Regions from separate parts of the Nocardioides sp. GCM10027114 genome, predicted to be linked through region 1. Evidence: riboswitches for the same ligand, from Rfam matches in the RefSeq annotation. Region 1 holds a riboswitch; the other holds the start of a gene.

Region 1 (4,542 bases):
GGTACTTCCCGGAGCCCGACCTGGTGCCGGTCGCCCCGTCGCGGGAGTGGGTCGAGGAGCTGCGCGGCAGCCTCCCCGAGCCGCCCCACCAGAAGCGCGCCCGGCTCCAGCAGGAGTGGGGCTTCTCCGACCTCGAGATGCGCGACACCGTCGGCGCGGGCGCCCTGGTGCTGGTCGAGGAGACCATCGCCGCCGACACCACCCCGCAGGCCGCCCGCAAGTGGTGGCTGGGCGAGATGGCGCGTCGCGCCAACGAGGCCGGCGTCGAGCTCACCGACCTCGCCGTGAAGCCGGCGGACGTGGCGCGGGTCCAGGCGCTCGTCGACGAGGGCAAGCTCAACGACAAGCTGGCCCGCCAGGTCTTCGACGGCCTGCTCGCCGGCGAGGGCACGCCCGACGAGATCGTGGCCGCCCGCGGCCTCGCCATCGTCTCCGACGACGGCGCCCTCGGCGCCGCGGTCGACAAGGCCATCGCCGACAACCCCGACGTCGCCGACAAGATCCGCGACGGCAAGCTCGCCGCGGCCGGCGCCCTCATCGGCGCGGTCATGAAGGAGATGCGCGGCCAGGCCGACGCCGGCCGGGTGCGCGAGCTGATCCTGGAGAAGCTCTCCTGACGTCCTGACCACCTGACACCTGTGCGGTGGATCCGGCGTGCCTCGTACGCCGGATCCGCCGCACTGTCGTTCTTGGCCCGGCTGAGGGCCCAGGGCGGTGACCGACCGTGGTCGAGCCCGTCGAGACCCGGCGAGGTCGGTGCGGCGATGGTCTCGACGCGCTCGACCGGCGTGGGTTGCGGCCCGGCTTCCGTCCACAACCGAGGGCGGCCGATGACGTCTCCACAGGTCGAACTGGCGTTCGAAGACGTGTCGGTGGTGGCGCCTAGTGTCTGGGTATGTCGATCCGGCCGCTGCATCCCACGCACCTGGTGCTGGCGTGCACGGAGGCGATCGACAAGGAGCTCGACCGGGTCGCCGAGGTGGACCCGGCCTACATGCGGACCGAGGACCAGGCCGCGGCGCTGACGGAGCTGTCCGCGCTGGCGGCGCGGGTGGAGGAGCTGAAGCTGCGGGTGCTCGCGAACGCCGACGAGGTGGCGCTGGACTCGGGTGCGCGGTCGGCGGCGGCGTGGCTGGCCAACGCGACCCGCACCGACGCCGGCCGCGCGCTGGGGGCGGCCCGGCTGGCCGAGGCGATCACCGGCAGGTGGTCCCGGGTCGGGCAGGGGCTCGCGCAGGGGTCGGTGAATCCGGCCCAGGCGCGGGTGCTGGTGGCCGCGCTCGACGACCTGCCCGCCGACCTCGACCCGGAGGTCGTGGCGCGGGCGGAGGAGTACCTCGTCGGTCAGGCCGCCCACTTCGCGCCGAAACAGCTGCGGGTGCTCGGCGCGAAGGTGCTCGAGGTCGTCGCCCCCGAGGTGGCGGAGGCGGCGGAGCGGGACGCGCTGGAGCGGGCCGAGGCGCACGCCCGGCGCCGCACCAGCCTGACGTTCCGGCGACAGGGCGACGGCACGACCGAGATCCATGCCCGGGTGAGTGATGCGGTGGCGGGGCGGCTCCGGACCTACCTGGACGCGTACTCCAGCCCACGCCAAGCAAGTGGCGACGAGAAGGTCCCGCGCGACCGGCTGCTCGGGGAGGCGTTCGGTGCGCTGCTCGAGCACCTCGACCCCGCGAGGCTGCCGCGGCACGGCGGCCGCGCCACCACGGTGGTGGTGACGATCGATCTCGACCAGCTCCGCGCCCGGCTCGGTGCCGCCGGGCTCGGGACTGGCGATCTCGTGTCCGCGTCGGAGGCGATGCGGCTGGCCTGCACCGCGGACCTGGTCCCGATGGTGCTCGGCGGCAAGGGCGAGATCCTCCACCAAGGACGGGCGAAGCGGCTGTTCACCGACGCCCAACGCCTCGCGATGGCGGTGCGCGACAAGACCTGCCGCGCGGCCGGCTGCACCATCCCCGCGACCTGGTCCGAGGCGCATCACAAGCACGAGTGGGCCCTGGGCGGCCGGACCGACCTCGACGACGGGGTCAGCCTGTGCTCGTGGCACCACCACCGCGCCCACGACCCGGCGTACACGACGGAGTTCCACGCATCCGGCGACGTGCGGTTCCACCGCCGCAGATAGGCGGCATCGGCCAGTACGTGCGCGGTGACGTCCGGCCACCTCGTACGGACCGCGGCGCGGGGGAGCGCGAAACCGGGGTAGTGTGCCGCTCGCACACATCAATCACGCCCGTCGCAGGGGGAAGCCGGTCCAAGTCCGGCGCTGACCCGCAACCGTAGGCGGTCCTTCGGGGCCGCGAGCCGGAACACCCGCGACGACGCGTCCTGAACACATCGCTGTCGAGGAAAGCAGCGGGTGGACACCCGGTCCGGGTCGCCTCCCGCTGTGCAGCGGGAAGGATCTTCATGCGTCACGTCCTCCGTCCGGTCGCGGCTGTCGCCGCCGGACTGATGCTCGCCACCACCCTCGCCGGGCCGGCCGCCGCCGCGGCCGACGACCGCAGCGGCCGCTGGCTCAAGCAGCAGCTCACCGGCGGCCTGGTGCACAACAACCAGTACGACTTCGACGACTACGGCCTCACCGCCGACCTCGCCCTCGCGCTCGACGCGATCGGCGGTCAGCGCAAGGCCGAACGTAAGATCCGTCGCGCCATCGCGCCCCACGTCGACAGCTGGACGACCGGCGCCGACTGGGGCTCCTCCGACGTGTACGCCGGCTCCGTGGCCAAGGCGGTCGTCCTCGCCCAGGCGACCGGCGGCGACCCGACCCGGCTCGGCGGCAAGGACCTCGTCCAGCGCCTCGAGGGCCTGGTCAGCAACGTGCCCGGGCAGGTCGGCCGCATCGAGGACGAGACCACCGGCACCGACTACGCCAACACCATCGGGCAGGCCTTCGCCGCGCGTGGTCTGGCCCGCGCCGGCTCCGACCGCGCCGGCGACGCCCTCCGCTTCCTGCTCCAGCAGCAGTGCGACGCGGGCTACTTCCGTCTCGCCTTCGCGCCCAAGGCGGCCCCCGACCAGTCGTGCGACGGCGGCGACGCGGCGTCGTCGGCACCGAGCACCGACGTCACCGCGCTGTCGGTCATCAACCTGCTGGAATCGGGCCGCAAGGGCAAGGTCGTCCGGAACGCGGTCAACGACGCCGTCTCGTGGCTCAAGCAGCAGCAGAAGACCAACGGGAGCTTCGGCGGAAGCGAGGAGGGCAGCAACACGAACAGCACCGGCCTCGCCGCCTGGGCGCTGGGTGAGCGCGGCTCCTGCAGGCCGGCAGTCAAGGCGGCCGGCTGGGTCGACAAGCTGACCGTCGGCCGTGGCCAGGCGGGCACGCCGCTCGCGGGCGAGACGGGCGCCATCGCCTACGACCGCGCCGGCTACCGCACGGCCAAGCAGGACGGCATCACCGTCGAGGCCGAGGACCAGTGGCGGCGTGCCACCACCCAGGCCGCGCCGGCGCTGTCCTTCCTGACCGTCGAGCAGTGCCGGAACCGCTGACCGTGCTTCGCGCAGCACGCAGCGCCGGCCGGCAGGCAGCCAGCCGTCTCGTCGCCGCGGGGGTCCTCGCGGCGGCGAGCCTGGTGCTCGTCCCGATGCCGCCGGCGTCGGCGGCGACCTGCGCCACCGGTGCGGGCGTGTCCGTGGTCGTCGACTTCAACGGCGCGGGCGGCGGCACCGAGACCGACTGCGTGGCCGAGGGCGGCGGCGACGTCGCGTCAGCCATCGCCGAGGTCCACCACGACCTGACCCGCACCCAGCAGTACCCGGGCGTCGTCTGCAAGGTCGACGGCCTGCCCGCCGACGCGGAGTGCCGCACCATGCCCCCGGCGGACGCCTACTGGGGGATCTTCTGGTCCGACGGCAAGGGCGGCTGGGTCTACTCCAGCGAGGGCATCGACAGTCTCGAGGTCCCCGACGGCGGCTCCCTCGGCCTCGTCTGGCAGGACGGCGGCACGCAGGACCAGCCGAGCGTCGCCCCGCCGCAGCACAACGCCTCCGGCGGCAGCGGCGGCTCCGGCGGCTCCGGTGGTTCCGGCGGCGGCTCCGCCGGCGGATCAGGCTCCGGCGGCTCCACCGGCGGCACGACGGGCTCGGCCGGTGGCGCTCCCAGCTCGGCGTCGCCGTCGCCCTCGGCGAGCGCTGCGCCGAGCGAGGGCCCGAAGCAGCGGGCCGGTGGCGACGGCAGGTCCGACGGCAGGTCCGACGGCAGGTCCGACGGCAAGACCGACCGCGGCAAGGGCGACCGCAAGGACCGGAAGGCCGAGTCCAGGACGAAGGACGAGGACCCCTCGCCCTCGGCCGAGCTGACCCCGGCCGACGACGACGCCGTCGCGGTCGGCGACCCGCCCTCGGCTGACGGCGGCCTGCCCACCTGGGTGGCCCCGGTCGGCATCGCCGGGCTCTTCGGCGTGGCCGGCGTCGTCGCCCTCCTGCGTCGGAGGCAGGCGGCCTGATGGTCCGCCCACGGCTGCGCCGAGACCTGCACCCCGTGGCCTGGTGGGTGTGGGCGATCGCGCTCGCCGCGGCGGCGTCGTTCACCACCAA
Region 2 (4,542 bases), on a different contig from region 1:
GTGCGCAGCTCCTGCAGCTCGAAGACCGAGTCGATCCACTTGAAGCAGAAGTCGGCCTTGTGCTTGATCGACGGGATGTTGTCGACCGCGGCGAACGCCTCGTGCCGCTCCTTCTCGTCGGGCACGTAGGTGTCGAGCAGGGTCAGGTAGAACTGCACGTGCACGGCCTCCTCGAAGAGCTGCCGTGAGAGGTACAGCCGGCCCTCGGGGCTGTTGACGTGCTGGTAGAGGTTCAGCACCAGGTTGTTGGCGACGATCGTGTCGCCGGTCGCGAAGAACGCCACCAGCCTCGACACCAGGTGCCGCTCGGCCTCGGTGAGCCGCTGCAGGTCCTTGAGGTCGGAGTGCAGGTCGACCTCCTCGACGGTCCAGGTGTTCTTGATGGCGTCGCGGTAGCGCTCGTAGAAGTGCGGGTAGCGCATCGGCCGCAGGGTGAGGTTCATCCCCGGGTCGAGCAGCATCCGGGTCTCGGTCGTGTCGGTCGCAGTGCTGTCGGGGCTGGTCGTCTGGCTGGTCATTCGCAGGCCTCACAGGTCTCGGGGTTCTCGAGGGAGCAGGCGATCGCGTCGGCGCCAGTGGTCTCGACGGGCTCGACCGGCGTGGGCCGGGCCGCGGTCGACTCGACGGAGGTGGTCGCCTGCTGGATCCGGGTCGCGGGGCGCGACCGCAGGTAGTACGTCGTCTTCAGCCCGGACTTCCAGGCGTGGAGGTACATCGACGAGAGCTTGCCGATCGACGGGCCGGCGATGAACAGGTTCAGCGACTGGCTCTGGTCGATGAACGGCTGCCGGGCGGCGGCCATGTCGATCAGCGCCCGCTGCGGCAGCTCCCAGGCCGTGCGGAACAGCACCCGGACGTCCTCCGGCAGCGCGGCGATCCCCTGCACCGATCCCTCGGCGCGCTTGATCTCGTCGCGGACCTCCGGGGTCCACAGCCCCCGCGCCTTGAGCTCGCGCACGAGCGCGGTGTTGACCTGCAGGAACTCCCCCGACAGCGTCTCGCGCTTGAACAGGTTGGAGACCTGCGGCTCGATGCACTCGTAGCAGCCGGCGATCGACGCGATCGTCGCCGTCGGCGCGATCGCGACCAGCAGCGAGTTCCGCAGGCCGTGCTCGGCGATACCGCCGCGCACCCGCTCCCACCGCTCGGTCTGGGTGCCGGTGACGTCCCACAGGTCCGGCTGCAGCACGCCCGCGGCGGCCCGCGTCTCGGCGTACGAGGGGTGGGGTCCGTGGAGGCGAGCCAGCTCGCAGGACACCTCGAGCGCGGTCAGGTAGATCTCCTCCTGCACCCGCGTCGAGAGCTCGCGCGCCTCGTCGGAGTCGAAGGGCAGCCGCAGCGCGAAGAACGCGTCCTGCAGCCCCATCAGCCCCAGCCCCACCGGCCGCCACCGCGGGTTCGACGCGGCCGCCTCCGGGCTCGGGTAGTAGTTGATGTCGACGACCCGGTCGAGCAGCGGGACGGCGGTCCGGACGGTCTCGCGGAGCTTCTCCCAGTCGATGGTCTCGACGAGCTCGACCGACGTGGGGTCACCGACCAGGTGCTGGGCGAGGTTGACCGAGCCGAGGTTGCAGACCGCGGTCTCGTCGTCCGAGGAGACCTCGATGATCTCGGTGCACAGGTTGGACAGGTGCACCACCGGGCCGCCGGGCCCCTCTCCCGGATGCTGGTCGCGCGTCTGGTTGCAGGTCCGGTTGGCGGCGTCCTTGAAGGTCATCCAGCCGTTGCCGGTCTGGGCGAGCGTGCGCATCATCCGGCCGTAGAGCTCGCGGGCAGGCACCTGCCGCACGTAGCGGCCCTCCTCCTCGGCCCGCCGGTACGCCGCGTCGAACGCCTCGCCCCACAGGTCCGGCAGCTCCGGCGCCTGGTCCGGGTCGATGAGCGACCACGCCTCGTCGGCCTCGACCCGCCGCATGAACTCGTCGGGCACCCAGTGGGCGAGGTTGAGGTTGTGGGTGCGCCGGGCGTCCTCACCGGTGTTGTCGCGCAGCTCGAGGAACTCCTCCACGTCGGGGTGCCACGGCTCGAGGTAGACGCAGGCGGCGCCCTTGCGGCGGCCGCCCTGGTTGACCGCGGCGACCGACGAGTCCAGCGTCCGCAGGAACGGCACGATCCCGTTCGACTGCCCGTTGGTGCCCCGGATCAGCGCCCCGCGGGACCGGACCCGGGTGAAGGAGATCCCGATCCCGCCGGCGAACTTCGACAGCTTCGCCACCTGTGCGTAGCGGCTGTAGATCGAGTCGAGGTCGTCGCGCGGGCTGTCCACGAGGTAGCACGACGACATCTGGGTGTGCCGGGTCCCGGAGTTGAAGAGCGTCGGCGACGACGGCAGGTAGGCCAGCGACGACATCAGCCGGTAGAAGCGGATGGCCTCCCCCGGGCTCTGTGCGAGCCCGCAGGCCACCCGGAGCAGGAAGTACTGCGGGGTCTCGACGACCAGCCGTGTGGTGGGGTGCCGCAGCAGGTAGCGGTCGTAGACGGTGCGCAGCCCGAAGTACTCGAACCGCCGGTCGGCGGTGTCGTCGACGGCGAAGTCGAGCTTGCGGGCGTTGTCCTTGACGAACGCCGCGGTCGCGTCGCCGATCAGCCCCTCGGCATGGCCGAGGGCGACGGACTGGCTGAAGGACGCGACGCCCTGGTTGCGCACCTCCTTGTCGATGTAGCCGGCGAGCAGCCGGGCGGCGAGCCGGGAGTACTGCGGCTCCTCGCCGATCATCTCGGCGGCCGTCTGGATCGAGAGCCGGTCCAGCTCGGCGGTGGTGGCCCCGTCGTAGAGGCCGCTGATGGTGCGGGTCGCGACCCGCATCGGGTCGACGTCGTCGAGGTCGCGGGCGACGCGGTCGACCGCCCGGACGATCTTGTTGACGTCGACGGGCTCGGTGTCCCCGTTGCGCTTGCGCACCTGCATGGACGCCCGTCTGGTGGGCGTCTCGGTGACCGTCATGTCTCTCTCCTCGCGAGATCGGTCTCGGAGGTCCGGGACACGCGGGAGGGGACCGGGCGACCCCGCACCGGGCCCCCGACAGGGCCGCGCGCGGCGTCGTACCAGCCGTCGGCCCACCCGCGAGGCCTCGGACCACCGCACCCGTCGGGTGCGGTGCGCTGGCAGGTCTTCGGACTCGCGGGCACGTCGTACGGCGCCGGGTGGCACCGCTCGACCCCTACTGGCCGTCGCTTCCCGGTCCCGTCGGACCAGTGCTGATGACGGCGGTCGTTCCCACTCACCGCTGCGGGGCAGTCCCGGAGTCACACCGGGTTCCCTCTTGCCTCGACACCCCTGGGTGGGGCGTCGAACCAGCTGCGTCCGCCACCATATGTAGGGGTGGGCCCCGATGGTGGGACCCAGATGTCGTGGTCGGCGTGTCGGGCGTGTCGCGGCACTCCCCACCACCACGACCAGCCCTTGACCGGGGCTGCAAGGCTGGCGGCATGACCCGCCACGTCGTCATCGCCGGGGCCTCGGGCTTCCTGGGCCGCCACCTGAGCAAGTCCCTCATCGACCGCGGTCACGCGGTCACGGCCCTCACCCGGAAGCAGAGCTCGGCGCCGGACGAGTCCACGTGGGACCCCTACGAGGGCAAGGTCGACCAGGGCCTCATCGAGGAGGCCGACGTCGTCGTCAACGTCGCCGGCTCCCCCACCGCCGGCAACCCCCACTCGGAGAAGTGGGCGCGCGAGCTGCGCGAGAGCCGGGTCGTCACCACGCAGGTGCTCGCCGACGCCATCGCCGCGACGGACTCAAAGCCCGTGTTCCTCGCCGGCAACGCGATCGCGTTCTACGGCGACCACGGCAGCGAGGTGCTGACCGAGGACGCCGACAGCCGCGGCGACTCCCTCATGACCCAGGTCTGCCGCGAGTGGCAGGCCGCGGCCGAGCCGGCGGTCGATGCCGGCGCCCGGGTCGCGATCCTCCGCACCGCGCCCGTGATGGACCGGACCAGCCCGCCGCTCAAGCAGCTGCGGCTGCTCTTCAAGACCGGGCTCGGCGGCAGGCTGGGCGACGGCCGGCAGTACTTCCCCGTCATCTCGCTGCGCGACTGGGTCGCGGCGGTCACCTGGCTCGCGGAGAACGACGACCTCAGCGGGCCGGTGAACCTCTGCTGCCCCACCACCCCGACCAACGCCGAGTTCACCAGGGCCCTGGCGCGCGCCGTGAACCGCCCGGCCCTCACGTTCGTGCCGGCGCCGGTGCTCAAGGTGGCCGCCGGCCGGATGGCGCCCGAGGTGCTGGGCTCCCAGAACCTGCGGCCCGCCGCGCTGGAGGCCGCCGGCTTCTCGTTCCGCGACCGCGACGTCACCTCGGTCCTCGCCTCCGCGCTGGCCAAGGAGCCGAAGGCCCGCAAGTAGTGGGCGGAGGTAGGCTGCCCGGGTGAGCGAGCTTGCCTTCCGCGTCGCCGGGCTCGGCGACGACGCCGTCGAGTACCTCGCCGCGTGGGACCTCCAGCGCGGGGTCCACGCGGATGTCGTCGAGGGCCGCTCCCCCGACACCGTGCTGCTGCTCGAGCACCCGCCGGTCTTCACCGCCGGGAAGCGCACCGACCC

The links. Region 1 has a riboswitch for cobalamin ahead of ACFP2E_RS17265 (hypothetical protein). Riboswitches for the same ligand answer to the same signal wherever they lie in the genome.
Region 2: another riboswitch for cobalamin. It lies ahead of ACFP2E_RS04215 (ribonucleoside-diphosphate reductase subunit alpha); the one in region 1 lies ahead of ACFP2E_RS17265 (hypothetical protein).

Annotation. Positions count from the first base shown of each region.
Region 1 is NZ_JBHSSS010000029.1:98,295-102,836, forward strand. Features, by position in the region: gene gatB (Asp-tRNA(Asn)/Glu-tRNA(Gln) amidotransferase subunit GatB) at 1-617, shown strand, start outside; gene ACFP2E_RS17260 (DUF222 domain-containing protein) at 896-2,125, shown strand; cobalamin riboswitch at 2,194-2,336, shown strand; gene ACFP2E_RS17265 (hypothetical protein) at 2,410-3,495, shown strand; gene ACFP2E_RS17270 (hypothetical protein) at 3,480-4,451, shown strand; gene ACFP2E_RS17275 (energy-coupling factor transporter transmembrane component T) at 4,451-4,542, shown strand, end outside.
Region 2 is NZ_JBHSSS010000007.1:37,347-41,888, forward strand. Features, by position in the region: gene ACFP2E_RS04210 (ribonucleotide-diphosphate reductase subunit beta) at 1-518, opposite strand, end outside; gene ACFP2E_RS04215 (ribonucleoside-diphosphate reductase subunit alpha) at 515-2,944, opposite strand; cobalamin riboswitch at 3,087-3,314, opposite strand; gene ACFP2E_RS04220 (TIGR01777 family oxidoreductase) at 3,430-4,347, shown strand; gene lipB (lipoyl(octanoyl) transferase LipB) at 4,370-4,542, shown strand, end outside.